Regions from separate parts of the Kitasatospora sp. NPDC127116 genome, predicted to be linked through region 1. Evidence: predicted binding sites of a transcription regulator. Region 1 holds the regulator's gene; the other holds the start of a gene.
What was found. Region 1 encodes HspR, which represses chaperone genes until heat shock. Its sites were predicted from a motif close to TTGAGNNNNNNNNNCTCAA; they were not measured.

Region 1 (7,569 bases):
TGAGCGAGCCGCACTCATACCTGTTGACGCCGCCCACCGAGTCATGCATCCTTGAGCCCGTAAAGCTCAACTCTTCCGTGGAGGTATCTACGATGGCACGCGCGGTCGGCATCGACCTCGGTACGACGAACTCGGTCGTCAGCGTTCTGGAGGGTGGCGAGCCCACCGTCATCACGAACGCCGAGGGTGCGCGGACCACGCCGTCCGTCGTCGCCTTCGCCAAGAACGGCGAGGTTCTGGTCGGCGAGGTGGCCAAGCGCCAGGCGGTCACCAACGTCGACCGCACCATCCGCTCGGTCAAGCGCCACATGGGCACCGGGTGGAAGATCAACATCGATGGCAAGGACTTCAACCCCCAGCAGATCTCGGCCTTCGTGCTGCAGAAGCTGAAGCGGGACGCCGAGGCGTACCTGGGCGAGACCGTCACCGACGCCGTCATCACCGTCCCGGCGTACTTCAACGACTCCGAGCGCCAGGCCACCAAGGAGGCCGGTGAGATCGCGGGCCTCAACGTCCTGCGCATCGTCAACGAGCCGACCGCGGCCGCCCTCGCGTACGGCCTGGACAAGGACGACCAGACCATCCTGGTCTTCGACCTCGGCGGCGGCACCTTCGACGTCTCCCTGCTGGAGATCGGCGACGGGGTCGTCGAGGTGAAGGCCACCAACGGTGACAACCACCTCGGTGGTGACGACTGGGACCAGCGCGTCGTCGACCACCTGGTCAAGGTCTTCCAGGCCGGCCACGGCGTCGACCTGTCCAAGGACAAGATGGCCCTGCAGCGTCTGCGCGAGGCCTCCGAGAAGGCGAAGATCGAGCTGTCCTCGTCCTCCGAGACCTCGATCAACCTGCCGTACATCACGGCCTCCGCCGAGGGCCCGCTGCACCTGGACGAGAAGCTCACCCGCGCCCAGTTCCAGCAGCTGACCGCGGACCTGCTGGAGCGCTGCAAGGTCCCGTTCCACAACGTCATCAAGGACGCCGGCATCTCGCTCTCCGAGATCGACCACGTCGTCCTCGTCGGCGGCTCGACCCGCATGCCGGCCGTCGCCGAGCTCGTCAAGGAGCTGACCGGCGGCCAGGACGCCAACAAGGGCGTCAACCCGGACGAGGTCGTCGCCATCGGCGCCGCGCTCCAGGCCGGTGTCCTCAAGGGCGAGGTCAAGGACGTCCTGCTGCTCGACGTCACCCCGCTGTCCCTCGGCATCGAGACCAAGGGCGGCATCATGACCAAGCTGATCGAGCGCAACACCACGATCCCGACCAAGCGCTCCGAGATCTTCACCACGGCCGAGGACAACCAGCCGTCCGTGCAGATCCAGGTCTACCAGGGCGAGCGCGAGATCGCCGCGTACAACAAGAAGCTCGGCATGTTCGAGCTGACCGGCCTGCCGCCGGCGCCGCGCGGCCTGCCGCAGATCGAGGTCACCTTCGACATCGACGCCAACGGCATCATGCACGTCGGTGCCAAGGACCTCGGCACCGGCAAGGAGCAGAAGATGACCGTCACCGGCGGCTCCTCGCTGCCGAAGGACGAGGTCGACCGCATGCGCCGCGAGGCCGAGCAGTACGCCGAGGACGACCACAAGCGCCGCGAGGCCGTGGAGACCCGCAACTCCGCCGAGCAGCTCGTCTACTCGACCGAGAAGTTCATCGCCGACAACGCCGACAAGCTGCCGGGCGACGTCAAGACCGAGGTCGAGACCGCCATCGGCGAGCTCAAGGAGGCCCTGAAGGGCGAGGACATCGCGAAGATCCGCGAGGCCTCGGAGAAGGTCTCCACCACCGCGCAGAAGCTCGGCCAGGCGCTGTACGCCAACGCCGACGCCGCTGCCGGTGCCGCCCCCTCCGGTGACTCCGCCCAGGCCAAGGACGACGACGTCGTCGACGCCGAGATCGTGGACGACGAGAAGCCCAAGGGCGGTGCGGCATGACGGACAAGCCGCAGGGCGGTAAGCCCGGCGACGACTCCGCCGCCGAAGAGGCCGTGATCAAGGCTGCCGAGGAGGCCGCCGCGGCCGGCACCGGGGAATCCGGTTCGGACGACCTCGCCACCGCCAAGCGCGAGCTCGCCGAGCGCACCGGTGACCTCCAGCGCCTCCAGGCCGAGTACCAGAACTACCGCAAGCGCGTCGAGCGCGACCGGCTGACCGTCCGCGAGATCGCCGTCTCCAACATCCTGGAGTCGCTGATCCCGGTCCTGGACGACATCGGCCGCGCCCGCGAGCACGGCGAGGTCACGGGCGGCTTCAAGTCCGTCGCCGAGTCGCTGGAGACGGTCGTCGCCAAGCTGGGCCTGCAGCAGTTCGGCAAGGAGGGCGAGCCCTTCGACCCGACCATGCACGAGGCGCTGATGCACAGCTACTCCTCGGACGTCACCGAGGACACCTGCGTGCAGATCCTCCAGCCCGGCTACCGCATCGGCGAGCGGATCATCCGCCCGGCGATGGTGGCCGTCGCGGAGCCCCAGCCCGGCAGCCAGGCGTCCTCCCCGGACGCCGAGCCGAAGTCCGCCGACGCGGACAAGTCCGACGGTGGCTCGGACAGCTGACAACCTGTGACAGCTGACAACCAGTGCGCTGCGGAGTCGTACGCCGGCCAGTACGGCGGCCGGCTCCGCAGCGCTCTGTCAGCAGCCGTTTGCTCACCGGCTGTTGACAGCACAGTGACGATGGACATCGGGAGGTGGCGGAAGCCATGAGTGGCAAGGACTTTGTCGAGAAGGACTACTACAAGGTCCTCGGCGTGCCCAAGGACGCCACCGCCACCGAGATCAAGAAGACCTACCGCAAGCTCGCGCGCGAGTTCCACCCCGACGCCAACAAGGGTGACTCCAAGGCCGAGGAGCGGTTCAAGGACATCTCCGAGGCGTACGACGTCCTCTCCGACGAGAAGCGCCGCAAGGAGTACGACGAGGCCCGCAGCCTCTTCGCCAACGGCGGCTTCCGGGCCGGCGGCGCCCCCGGCGGCAACGGCAGCTACAGCTTCGACTTCGGCGACCTCTTCAGCGGCAGCCAGGGCGGCGCCGGCCAGGCCGGCGGCGGCCTCGGCGACGTGTTCGGCGGCCTCTTCAACCGCGGCGGCACCCGGCAGGCCCAGCCCCGGCGCGGCGCCGACGTCGAGACCGAGGTGACGCTCTCCTTCGAGGAGGCGGTGGACGGCGCGACCGTCCCGCTGCGGATGACCAGCCAGGCCCCCTGCCGGGGCTGCAACGGCACCGGCGCCAAGTCCGGCACCACCCCGCGGGTCTGTCCGACCTGCGTCGGCGCGGGCACCGTCAGCCGCGGCCAGGGCGCCTTCGCCCTCTCCGAGCCGTGCAAGGACTGCCGCGGCCGGGGCATGATCGTCGACGACCCGTGCCCCGACTGCCACGGCAGCGGCCGGGCCAGCTCGGCCCGCACCATGCAGGTCCGGATCCCGGCCGGCGTCCAGGCCGACCAGCGCATCCGGCTCAAGGGCAAGGGCGCCCAGGGCGAGCGCGGCGGGCAGCCCGGCGACCTCTACGTGACCGTGCACGTCGACTCCCACCCGGTCTTCGGCCGCAAGGGCGACAACCTCACCGTCACCGTCCCGGTGGCCTTCCCCGAAGCCGCGCTCGGCGCCACCATCGAGGTGCCCACGCTGAACGGCCCGACCGTGAAGCTCAAGCTGCCCCCGGGCAGCGCCAACGGCCTCACCATGCGCGCCCGCGGCAAGGGCGCCACCCGCAAGGACGGCACCCGCGGCGACCTCCTCGTCACCGTCGAGGTCGTGGTGCCCCAGCACGTCACCGGCGACGCGCTGAACGCCCTTGAGCAGTACCGCGAGGCCACCGCCTCCGACGATCCGCGCGCCGCCCTGTTCCGGGCGGCGAAGGGAGCGTGACGACCAGATGTCCCCGATGAACCCGATCGACCCCGACACCCCGATCGGCCCCGGCCTCGGCGAGGGCCTGCCCGGCGCCGGCCCCCGCCGCACCCGCCGCGCCGCCGCGGCCCCGCCGACGTACGTCCTCACCGAGGACACCCCGGTGTACGTCATCTCCGTGGCCGCCGAACTGTCCGGTCTGCACCCGCAGACCCTGCGTCAGTACGACCGCCTCGGACTGGTCTGCCCCGACCGCACCGCCGGCCGCGGCCGCCGCTACTCCGCCCGCGACATCCAGCAGTTGCGCGAGGTCCAGCGGCTCTCCCAGGACGAGGGCATCAACCTGGCGGGCATCAAGCGGATCATCGAGCTGGAGAACCAGGTCACCGCCCTGCGGTCCCGGGTCGCGGAACTGGTCGACTCCCTGGAGGGCGCCGCCACCGCCCTCCAGCAGCGCGAGGCCGCCGTCCACGCGTCCTACCGGCGCGACCTCGTCCCGTACCAGCCCCCCACCCCGCAGTCCAGCGCCCTCGTCGTCTGGCGCCCCAAGCGCTGACCGAAGCACCCACCGGCCGCCGGCCCCTCCTCTCGGGGGGTGCCGGCGGCTGCCGTGCGGTGAGAGAGTGCGGTCGTATTCCCTCTCCGGGGGACTCACCAGATCTGGCATGCTAAAACTCGTTCAGCACCAGCGCTGATGGGACGCAGGTAGCACGGTAACGGCAAGGAGTCGCGAATGAGTGGACGAGAGCAGCCCCTTGCCGCCGGCTTGACCATCCTCTCGCCAGAAGCACGAGAGCTATATCTCGCCGTCATCCGAGGAGACGGCAAACTGCCGTTGGACTCCGACCTCGACCAGGATGATCCCGCGCGGGGCGAGCTGGTGAGGATCGGCCTTCTCATACCCGACAGTGATGATCCGAATGTTTTCGTGGCCGCCGACCCCGCGCAGCTCTCGACAAGCCTCAGCCATTCGTGGCAACGTCAGGCACTGGAACTCCTGTCACGCGCCGTATCGCTCCCCTCCGAACTGCAGGATCTGGCCCGGGAATTCCACACCCCGAAGCGGTCCGGAGGGTCCATAGAGCATGTTCGGGGGAAGGCGCTCATTCGGCAGCGGCTGGAGCAGTTCAGGGGTTCCGGATTCGAGGAGGCCCTGGCGCTCCAACCTGGCGGCCCCCGGCAGCCGGATCTTCTCGCCGGAATGATCGCATACGATCTGGAGACGCTCCGCAGCGGGACGAAGATGCGGACGATCTACCACGCCAGCACCCGATACCACCAGCCGACCAGGGATTACGTCGCCACACTCGCCCAAGCCGGCGGCCAGTACCGCACGCTTGACGAGCCCTATACGCGGCTCATAGTGATGGATCGGCGCGTGGCAGTGATCCCGATCGACGATGACATGAGCCTCGCGGCCTTCATCTACGACCCTGCCGTCGTCGACTATCTTGCCAATGAGGTCTTCGAGCAGTACTGGAGCCGGGCCCTGGAATTCGAGGGCGACCGCACGGTGCCGCAGCAGGTCGTGTCACGCCTGCGCCAGACGATCATTGACCAGATGCTCGAAGGAACCAATCACCGAGTTATCGCACGACGCCTTGGAATTAGCGAGCGGACACTGGCCAGACATATAGCCGAAATGCGAGACGACTACAAGGTCGACTCGCTATTCCAACTCGGATATGTCCTCGGCCGAAAGGCGCAGGAGACTTCCGACTGACTCGCCCAGCCGGCTTCAGGCGGGTCCGTCAATACTCTGGCACGCGGCCGTGCGGTTACCCGGCCGTGCAGTCACCCGGCCGTACTCACTGCCAGGAGATGTCGTCTGCGACGCTCACGGAGGCATTGACGGCAATCGCGTCGTGCGAGTCGGCAGCGCTCACGAGAGAGCCGGCACCGAGCACGGCGGCGACGGCAACCAATGAAAGCACAACCACGCGGACAAATTGGTGCATATCAGTCACGCCCTCACTTTTCTGGAGAATCGCCACTAGAAGCGTCAAGCAGGATAACGGTCCACATGGTGCCACGCCAGGGGGAGGCTGTCACCTGCTTCCGCATGCGGGGGTGTGCGTCATCTCTCTGCCAGTCATCCAGATGACACAGGCCAACCCTGGACGCGACACGGAGATGCGATGGACGATCAGTTCGCCCTCAATGGTCTCGGCAGGGCGCCACACCTTGCCAATGTACCGTCAAATACTAAACCGTTCAGCAGCGGCATCAGTCCACCGAGCAGACCACATCCAACGCATCGCCGACACTCACTCCCCCGGTCGGCCTTTCCCCGGAGTCGACATGACCGAGCCCTACCTGCGTCACCACGACAGCCAGGCCCCTGAGGGTCGGCGTGCACGTGTGTTCCTGGCCGCCCCGCTGATGCGACTGACCGGGCCGGCCGACAGCGTGGTGACCCTCGCCAGCCGGACGCGGCTGACGACGCTCCGCACCACCCTCCTGCGCAGCGGTGCCGCCGTGTACAGCGCGCACCACAGCGACGCCTGGACCATCTCCGGCCGCGCGCCGGAGCCCCGCGTCCCCTCCGACTTCCGCGCCCTCCAGTCCGCCGACCTCGTGTTCGCCTACGTCGGCGCCCCCCTCTCGGCCGGCGTGAGCCTGGAGCTCGGCTGGGCGTCGGCGCTGCGCAAGCCGATCGTCCTCCTGGTCGACGAGGCCATCACCCACAACCCGCTGATCGCCACCATCGAGCAGGTCGCCCCCGTCCTGCCGCTGGTCTTCGACGACACCTGGTCGCAGGAGGCCCTCAACCACACGGTCGAGACCGCGCTCGACTGGGCGGGCATGGCGCTCTCCCTGCGCGAGGGCTTCTGGACCGCCCCCGGCGAGCAGTTCAACGTCCCCCGGCAGCAGCCCGCCGTCCCCGGCTACTGGCCGACCGGCGCCGCCACCGGCTGAGCGGCGGCTACCCACCGGACTCCCCCGTCCGGGACCCCCGCAGCAGCCGGCCCGACCGGAACAGCGCCTCCGCGTCGCACAGCTCACGCAGCCGGGCGACATGACCGGCCACCGTGCGCTCGCTCAGCCCCATCCGGCCGGCGCTCGCCCGCGGCGGGGGGCCGGGGGGGGGCAGCCCGCCGCCCCCCCGCGGCCGCCGGGCGCACCCCGACCCGCCGGCGGCCGCCCGCTGCGTGAGGCCGCGGGCGAGCAGCCGGCCGACCCGCGTCGACCGCCGGGCGAACCCGGCGGTGGGCGCGACGGAACAGGCCGCCGGGTCGGGCACCGAGCGCCTCGTGCGGGTGGTCCGGGTAGTCCTTGACCAACTGCGAGACCAGGTGCCGGATCTCGGCCGTGCCCCTCAGCCGGCGGACGCCTCCACCCGGCTCGCTCCGCCGCGGCGCCGCGCCATGGGCCCGGGTGCGTTCGCGCAGCTGCCCGGGGATCCGGCCGGCCTCGGCCAACACGCGGGTACCGGTCCTCCGGAGGTCGCCCCCGATCCGCTCGCCGACCGCCCGGGGATCCACTGCGCTGTCCGAGCCGTCCACCAACTGCGGTACCGGCAGCCCGAGTTCCACCAGCCGTCGGAGCACCGACCCGTCCTCCCCGCCGACTTCGGCCGCCCGCACCCGGCCGCCCTCGCGCAGGACGGCGAGGTGGCGGGCCCGGGCGGCGGCGAGCGGGGTGGCGGGCGTGTCAGTCATGGTGCTCGCCCCGCAGCCGCCAGCCGAGGTGGAAGAGGGTGTGGGCGCCGTAGCGGTCGCG
Region 2 (7,569 bases), on a different contig from region 1:
GCATCGGCGTCGCCCTGCTGGCCGTCCTGCGCGGCCCGCGCTCCGGCGGCCGCGCGCTGGTCCCCACCGAGGACTGAGCCGCCCGCTCCCGACCCGTCACCGGGCCCCCGGCCGCCCCGGCGGGGGGCCCGGCGCGCGTCCCGGGCCCGGCGCGCGTCCCGGGCCCGGCGCGCCCCGCGGGTTCGGCCGGGGCGGCCGGGTCGGCCACGACGGCCCGGACGCCTCTCACCCCGCCGCGAGCGGCCCCGGGTCGGCCACGATGGCCCGGACGACCCGCACCGCCGCGCCCAGCAACGGGCCCCGGCGGCCCAGCCGGGAGACCGTCAGCCGGTCCTCCGACCAGGGCCGCACCGTCACCCGGGCGGCCAGTTCGGCCCGCATCGCGGGCAGCAGCCAGGGCGCCAGCCGGGCGTAGCCGCCGCCCAGCACCACCTCGGCCGGATCCAGCAGGTTGACCGCGCCGGCGGCCGCGGTGCCGAGCGCGGCACCGGCCCCGGCCAGCGCCGCGAGGGCGGCCCGCTCCCCGGCCCCGGCCCGGTCGGCGAGCAGCGCCACCCAGTCGCCCCGGGCTCCGGCCAGACCGGCCGCCCGCAGCACCGCCGCCTCGCCCGCGTACTGCTCCAGGCAGCCGTTCGCCCCGCAGGCGCAGCGCGGCCCGTCGGGGTGGACCGGCACGTGGCCGAACTCGCCGGCGAAGCCGCCGGCCCCGCGCAGCAGCCGGCCGCCGACCACGATCGCCGCGCCCACCCCGGCCTCGGCGGAGACGTACAGGAAGTCGTCCGGGCCCGCGCCCAGCCAGCGCTCGGCCAGTCCGCCGAGGTTGGCCTCGTTGTCCGCCTCGATCGGCAGCCCGGCCAGGCCGCCGCCGGCCGTCCGCAGCGCCGGGCGCAGTGCGGCGGCCAGCGGGACGTCCTGCCAGTCCAGGTTGGCGGCCCGCTGGAGCACCCCGCCGGAGCCGCCGACCAGCCCGGGCACGGCCAGGGTGAGCCCGGCCGGGCGCAGCCCCGACTCGGCGACGGCCTCGTGCAGCAGGTGGGCGAGGTCGGCCATCACGGCGGCGGGCTCGCGCCCGTGGTTGGAGACCTCCCGGCGCCGCCAGGCGCGCACCTCCCCGCGCAGGTCCACCACGCAGGCGCCCAGGTGGCGCACCCCGATCTCGGCGCCGAGGCCGCCGGGCCCGTCCGGGTTGAGGCCGAGCGCGGTGCCGGGACGGCCGACCTTGCCGCTGGGCGCGGCGGGGCCCTCCTCGACCACCAGGCCGGCGGCGATCAGCTGTTCGGCGAGCGAGGAGACGGCGGCCCTGGTCAGGCCGGTCCCGGCGGCCACCTCCGCGCGCGAGCGCGGTCCGCCCGCGATCGTCCCGAGCACCAGGGCCAGGTTGGCCCGGCGCATCCCCTGCTGGCTGGCGGGCCCGGTCCGGACCGGGTCCGGCTCACGCATAAGCCTCACCTCGCCCCTTTACGGCACATCCGGTGGCATCCCGGGTGCAGCGTAGTCGGGTTCCGCGGGCGCCGTCGCCGGCACCGGGACGGGCTCGGCCCGGGTCCGCCCGGCGGGCGGGACGAAGACCCACCGGCGCATCGCCCGGTAGCGGAACAGCATCGCCACGAAGGTGCCGACGACCATCCCGCTGAGGAAGTCCGCGACCTCCTGCTCGAAGGGCCCGATGTACGGCTCGCGCAGGTCCAGGAGGTAGCGGGAGACCACCAGCGGCACGTCGTTGACGGCGATCGCCACGGCGCTGACCAGGACGAACATCAGCACCTCGCGCTTGCGGCCGGCGGCCCGGAAGGCCCAGCGGCGGTTCAGCACGTAGGAGACGACGGTGCCGATCACGGTCGCGACGGTCAGCGCGACCACCGGTTTGCGCTCCAGCACCGTGAACTTGAGCTCGAAGTTGATCACCGTGGTGAGCACGAAGCAGCCGCTCCCGACCAGCAGGAACTTCACCAGCCGGCGGTGACGCACCAGGAAGGGGCGCAGCCGGTCGGGCACCCGGGCCAGGGCGCGCTGCGTGGGGGACGGCATCTCCGCAGTCTCGCACGCGGGGGTGCCGCCGGCCCTTCAGATCGCCGGTGGCCCGTTCGGGTCGCCGGCGGCCGTCGGACCGGCGGCTCCCGGAGCGCCGGTGCGTGGCCCGGGCCGCCGGTGCGGGCGGCCCGGGCCGGCGGTCAGGCGGCCACCAGCACCGTGGCCCCGGCCGGCTCCAGCGCCAGCTCCAGCACCTCCCGCACGTCCGCCACCGGGTGGACGGTGAGCCGCTCCAGCACCTCGGCCGGGACGTCGTCCAGGTCGGCCTCGTTGCGCCTGGGGATGATCACCGTGGTGACCCCGGCCCGGTCGGCGGCGAGCAGCTTCTGCTTCACCCCGCCGATCGGCAGCACCCGCCCGGTCAGCGACACCTCGCCGGTCATCGCCACGTCGGTGCGCACCCTGCGGCCCGAGAGCAGCGAGGCCAGCGCCGTGGTCATGGTGATGCCGGCGCTCGGCCCGTCCTTGGGGACGGCCCCGGCCGGGATGTGCAGGTGCACGCCGCGGTCCCGCAGCGAGGTGACCGGCAGCTCCAGCTCGGCGCCGCGCGAGCGCAGGTAGGAGAGCGCGATGTGCGCGGACTCCTTCATCACGTCGCCCAGCTGTCCGGTGAGGGTCAGCCCGGTGCCGCCGGTCTCGGCGTCGGCCAGCGAGGCCTCGATGTAGAGGACGTCGCCGCCGGCGCCGGTCACCGCGAGGCCGGTGGCCACGCCGGGGACGGCGGTGCGGCGCTCGGCCGGCTCCTGGGCGGACTCCGGCACGTGGTGCGGCCGGCCGATCAGGGCGCGCAGGTCCTGCGGGCCGACCCGGGCGGGCAGCTCGCGCTCGCCCAGTTCGGCCTGCGCGGCGATCCTGCGCAGCACCCGGGCGATCGAGCGCTCCAGGGTGCGCACGCCCGCCTCCCGGGTGTACTCCCCGGCGAGGCTGCGCAGCGCCGACTCGTCCACGGTGACCTGCCCGCCGCCGAGACCGGCCTTCTCCAGCTGGCGCGGGAGCAGGTGGTCGCGGGCGATGGCGACCTTCTCGTCCTCGGTGTAGCCGTCCAGCCGGACCAGCTCCATCCGGTCGAGCAGCGGCTCGGGGATGGCCTCCAGCACGTTGGCGGTGGCGAGGAAGACGACGTCGGAGAGGTCGAGCTCGACCTCCAGGTAGTGGTCCCGGAAGGTGTGGTTCTGCGCCGGGTCCAGCACCTCCAGCAGGGCGGCGGCCGGGTCGCCCCGGTAGTCGGAGCCGACCTTGTCGATCTCGTCGAGCAGGACGACCGGGTTCATCGAGCCGGCCTCCTTGATCGCCCGCACCAGCCGGCCGGGCAGCGCGCCGACGTAGGTGCGCCGGTGGCCGCGGATCTCCGCCTCGTCCCGGACGCCGCCGAGCGCGACCCGGACGAACCTGCGGCCCATGGCGCGGGCCACCGACTCGCCGAGCGAGGTCTTGCCGACGCCGGGCGGGCCGACCAGGGCCAGCACCGCGCCGCCCGCCCGTCGCCCGCCGGTACCGCTCGTGGGAAGCGCTCCGCGCTGCCCCTCCCGCGGGCCGCCGACCGGCCCGAGCCCCTGGTCGGCCCGGCGCTTGCGGACGGCCAGGTACTCGACGATGCGGTCCTTCACGTCGTCGAGGCCCGTGTGGTCGGCGTCCAGCACCGCGCGGGCGCCGGCGATGTCGTACTCGTCCTCGGTGCGCTCGCTCCAGGGCAGTTCCAGGACGGTGTCCAGCCAGGTCCGGATCCAGGAGCCCTCGGGCGACTGGTCGGAGGAGCGCTCCAGCTTGTCGACCTCCTTGAGCGCGGCCTCGCGGACCTTCTCGGGCAGGTCGGCGGCCTCGACCCGGGCGCGGTAGTCGCCCTCCTCGTCGGCCGCCTCGCCGTTCAGCTCGGCCAGTTCCTTGCGGACGGCCTCCAGCTGGCGGCGGAGCAGGAACTCCTTCTGCTGCTTGGCCACGCCCTCCTCGACGTCCTTGCGGATGGTGTCGTTGACCTCCTCCTCGGCGAGGTGGTCGCGCAGCAGGGTGAGCGCGTACTCCAGTCGGGCGACCTGGTCGGCCTCAAGCAGCACCTTGAGCTTCTGCTCGGCGGTGGCGAAGGGCGCGTAGCCGATGTTGTCGGCGAGCTCGCCGACGCCCTCGATCTGCGCCACCCGGTCGACGATCTGCCAGGCGCCGCGCTTGCGCAGCCACTGGGTGGACAGCGCCTTGTACTCCTTGACCAGCTCGGCGGCCCGGCCGGCCACCGGGGTGCCCACCGAGGACTCCCGGAACGGCGTGGTCTCCACCCAGAGGGCGGCGCCGGGGCCGGTGGTGCCGGCCCCGATCCGGACCCGGCTCACGGCGCGCACCAGCGCCGCCGGATCGCCGTCCGCCAGCCGGCCGACCTGCTCCACGGTGGCCAGGGTGCCGGCCGCCGCGTACGAGCCGTCCACCCGCGGGACCAGCAGGACCTGCGGCTTGCCGGTGCCGGTGGCGGCGGCCCGGGCGGCCTCGACCGCGGCGCGCACCTCGGCGTCCTTCAGGTCCAGCGGCACGACCATGCCCGGCAGGACGACCTCGTCGTCGAGCGGCAGCACGGGCAGGGTGAGCGGTGTGGACGTCGATGCCATGATCTCTCCCCAGTCAGTGAACTTGAGTCGACCTGACTAAGGCTTGGCGGCCGCCGGATGTTCCCGGCGCCCTGTTCGCCGTGAGCGAACACATATCGGGCCGGGAAGCCCGCGCCCGACTCCGTCAAGAGAGGGGTGGGCGCACCTCGGGGAATCCCGACAGGAGGCCCCCGGGGCCCGGACGGCCCCGGCCGGACGGCGGCGTCAACGCGCCGTCCACACCCGCGCGGGCGCACCGCCGGCGGCCGTCGCGACGGCCGGACGCGGCCGGGGCGGGCGCCGCTCCACCCGGCGCAGCCAGCGCCACAGCGCGACCCCGGTGAGCACCGCGGCCGGGTGCCCCACCCCCGTGATCACGTCCTTGTCGGTGGCGATCTGCTGGGCGATCATCAGCCCCGCACCGCCCAGCGCGAGCAGCCGCCCGCGCCAGGAGAGCAGCCCGGCCACCGCGCCCAGGCAGGCGAGCACGCCGTAACTGACCCCGATGTCCAGGTAGTCCATCGCCTCGGGCGCCATCCGCCCGGTCTCCACCGCGATGATCACCACCCCCTGGGAGAGCAGCGTGGCCGCGACGTGCCCGACCGCGAACACCGCCGCCGCCCGGGCCGGACCGACCCGGCGCTCCAGCGGGGCGAGGGTGAGGGCGAATCCCCACAGGTAGGGCATCCACACCTCGCCGGCCACCCAGAATCCGCTCAGCACAAGAGCGCGCAAAGGATGCTGGAGCAGGTTGTGCCCGTCCGAACTGGAGGCCTCCTGCAACCGCTGGACGAGTTCCGGGTCGGCGAGCTTGGCGAAGGTCGTGGTGGCGCCCACGACGGCGAGGTACCCGAGCGTGAAGGGCGTGCTCCGGGGTGTCGGCACCCGCTCCAGCAGCCACTGGAGGACGCCGGTGCGCAGCCCGAGGCGGAGCATTCCGTAGGGCGCTCCCGCACCCCCGCACCCGTCGGCACTCCGTCCGAGTCCCGCCATGCCGCCTCCGCTCCACGCCGCAGCCACCGGCTCCCCGCCCGGGCCCAACGTACCGGCGCGCGCCGCGGGTTCCGCCCGGTCGGGTGTTGTCGTGGCCACGGTACGTCGAGGTTCTGAGAGGCACCTGGGAAAAGCCCGTGAAGAACACCGCCGTAGCGGACGGCGGGATTCCCGACATTGGTCCAGACCTTCTCCCCCGCAACGCGGCAGTAGGGCCTCTGACCGGCGACTTGGCGTCAACTGAACTGCATACGTACCGTTACGCAGTGAAAATTCGCCGGGTAAGGTATCGGCCCGTGCCCACTCGTGCAGTGGGTCCGAGGGCGGCCCGACAGCCGGCCCACGGGCCGGAAACGTCCGGTCCACCTGCCGGGAAGCATCCGCTGTCCGTACGCTGCGAAGTGCGCGGGAGAAGTGGGCGGCCGACCATCCGTCCTCGGCTCCCGATCGCGCGACGGGACGGCGGACCCGGCACAGTCCACGACGGAACAAGACTACGAGCGGAGCCCCGCCATCCCCACAGGTGGCCGGCCCGCAGCCCTGGGGGCGGTGGCGTGACCGTGACAGAAATTCAGCAGGACAACCACAACACCGGTGGCACTGTGAGCAGCCAGCGCAGAGTCCTGGTGGTGGAGGACGAGCCCACGATCGCCGAGTCGATCGCCGCCCGGCTGGGCGCCGAGGGCTTCAAGGTCGCCGTGGCCCACGACGGCCCCGGCGCGGTCGACGGCTTCCACACCTGGCAGCCGGACCTGGTGGTCCTCGACATCATGCTGCCCGGCTTCGACGGGCTGGAGGTGTGCCGCCGGATCCAGGCCCAGCGCCCGGTGCCGGTGCTCATGCTGACCGCCCGCGACGACGAGACGGACCTGCTGGTCGGCCTCGGCGTGGGCGCGGACGACTACATGACCAAGCCGTTCTCGATGCGCGAACTGGCCGCCCGCGTCAACGTCCTGCTGCGCCGCGTCGAGCGCGCCCAGCAGGCCGCCCGCACGCCCGCACTGGGCAGCCTGCGGTTCGGCGAGCTGGAGATCGACCACGTGCAGCGCCGGGTCCGGCTGGCCTCGGGCGACGTCCACCTGACGCCGACCGAGTTCGACCTGCTCGCCTGCCTGGCCGCCCAGCCGCGCGCCGTGCTCACCCGCGAGCAGCTGCTGGCCGAGGTCTGGGACTGGACCGACGCGTCCGGCACCCGCACGGTGGACAGCCACGTCAAGGCGCTGCGCCGGAAGATCGGCGCCAGCTGGATCCGCACCGTCCACGGAGTCGGCTACGCCCTGGAGGCCCCGCTCTCCTGACGGCATCGATCGGGCGACGGGCCACCGGGGGGCCCGTGTCCGGACGACGCCGTGCCACCACGCGGGGGGACGACGCGGGGACCACAGGGGACAATGACCTTTCCACAGCAACGCAACGGGGAATCCGACGGCACGCGGCAGCAGAACCTGGCCGCCCGCGCCGCCCGCCGGGTCTGGGCCGACATCCGGCCGCTCGATCCGGTCCGCTCGATCAAGGGCAAACTCACCCTGCTCGTGATCGTCTCCGTGTTCCTGGCCACCGGGATGGTGGTCGTGGCGATCCGGTCCGAGACCCAGATCCGGATCATCATGGTCTTCTCCATGATCGCCTCGCTGCTCTTCATGCAGTTCCTCGCGCACGGGCTCACCGCCCCCCTGCGCGAGATGACGGCCGCCGCCCGCGCGATGGCCTCCGGGGACTACACCCGCCGGGTCGAGGCGGGCTCGCGCGACGAGATCGGCGAGCTGGCGGCCGCGTTCAACGCCATGGCCGCCGACCTCCAGGCCGCCGACCGGCACCGCCGTGAGCTGGTCGCCAACGTGTCGCACGAACTGCGCACGCCGATCGCCGCGCTGCGCGCCGTCCTGGAGAACGTGGTGGACGGCGTCGTCCAGCCCAATCCGGCCACCCTGGGAGCGGCGCTGGAGCAGACCGAGCGGCTCGGCCGGCTGGTCAC

Region 2: the regulator HspR is predicted to act here: its motif matches at 4,645-4,663, upstream of lon (endopeptidase La).

What each region holds. Positions count from the first base shown of each region.
Region 1 is NZ_JBHXTL010000026.1:17,082-24,650, reverse strand. Features, by position in the region: gene dnaK (molecular chaperone DnaK) at 93-1,934, shown strand; gene grpE (nucleotide exchange factor GrpE) at 1,931-2,551, shown strand; gene dnaJ (molecular chaperone DnaJ) at 2,698-3,864, shown strand; gene ACFVHV_RS13435 (heat shock protein transcriptional repressor HspR) at 3,872-4,402, shown strand; gene ACFVHV_RS13430 (helix-turn-helix domain-containing protein) at 4,580-5,569, shown strand; gene ACFVHV_RS13425 (hypothetical protein) at 5,655-5,813, opposite strand; gene ACFVHV_RS13420 (hypothetical protein) at 6,148-6,765, shown strand; gene ACFVHV_RS13415 (LuxR C-terminal-related transcriptional regulator) at 7,501-7,569, opposite strand, start outside.
Region 2 is NZ_JBHXTL010000179.1:6,715-14,283, forward strand. Features, by position in the region: gene ACFVHV_RS39835 (DUF3533 domain-containing protein) at 1-77, shown strand, start outside; gene ACFVHV_RS39840 (ROK family transcriptional regulator) at 226-1,440, opposite strand; gene ACFVHV_RS39845 (GtrA family protein) at 1,459-2,028, opposite strand; gene lon (endopeptidase La) at 2,172-4,622, opposite strand; gene ACFVHV_RS39855 (rhomboid-like protein) at 4,827-5,537, opposite strand; gene ACFVHV_RS39860 (response regulator transcription factor) at 6,155-6,892, shown strand; gene ACFVHV_RS39865 (HAMP domain-containing sensor histidine kinase) at 6,986-7,569, shown strand, end outside.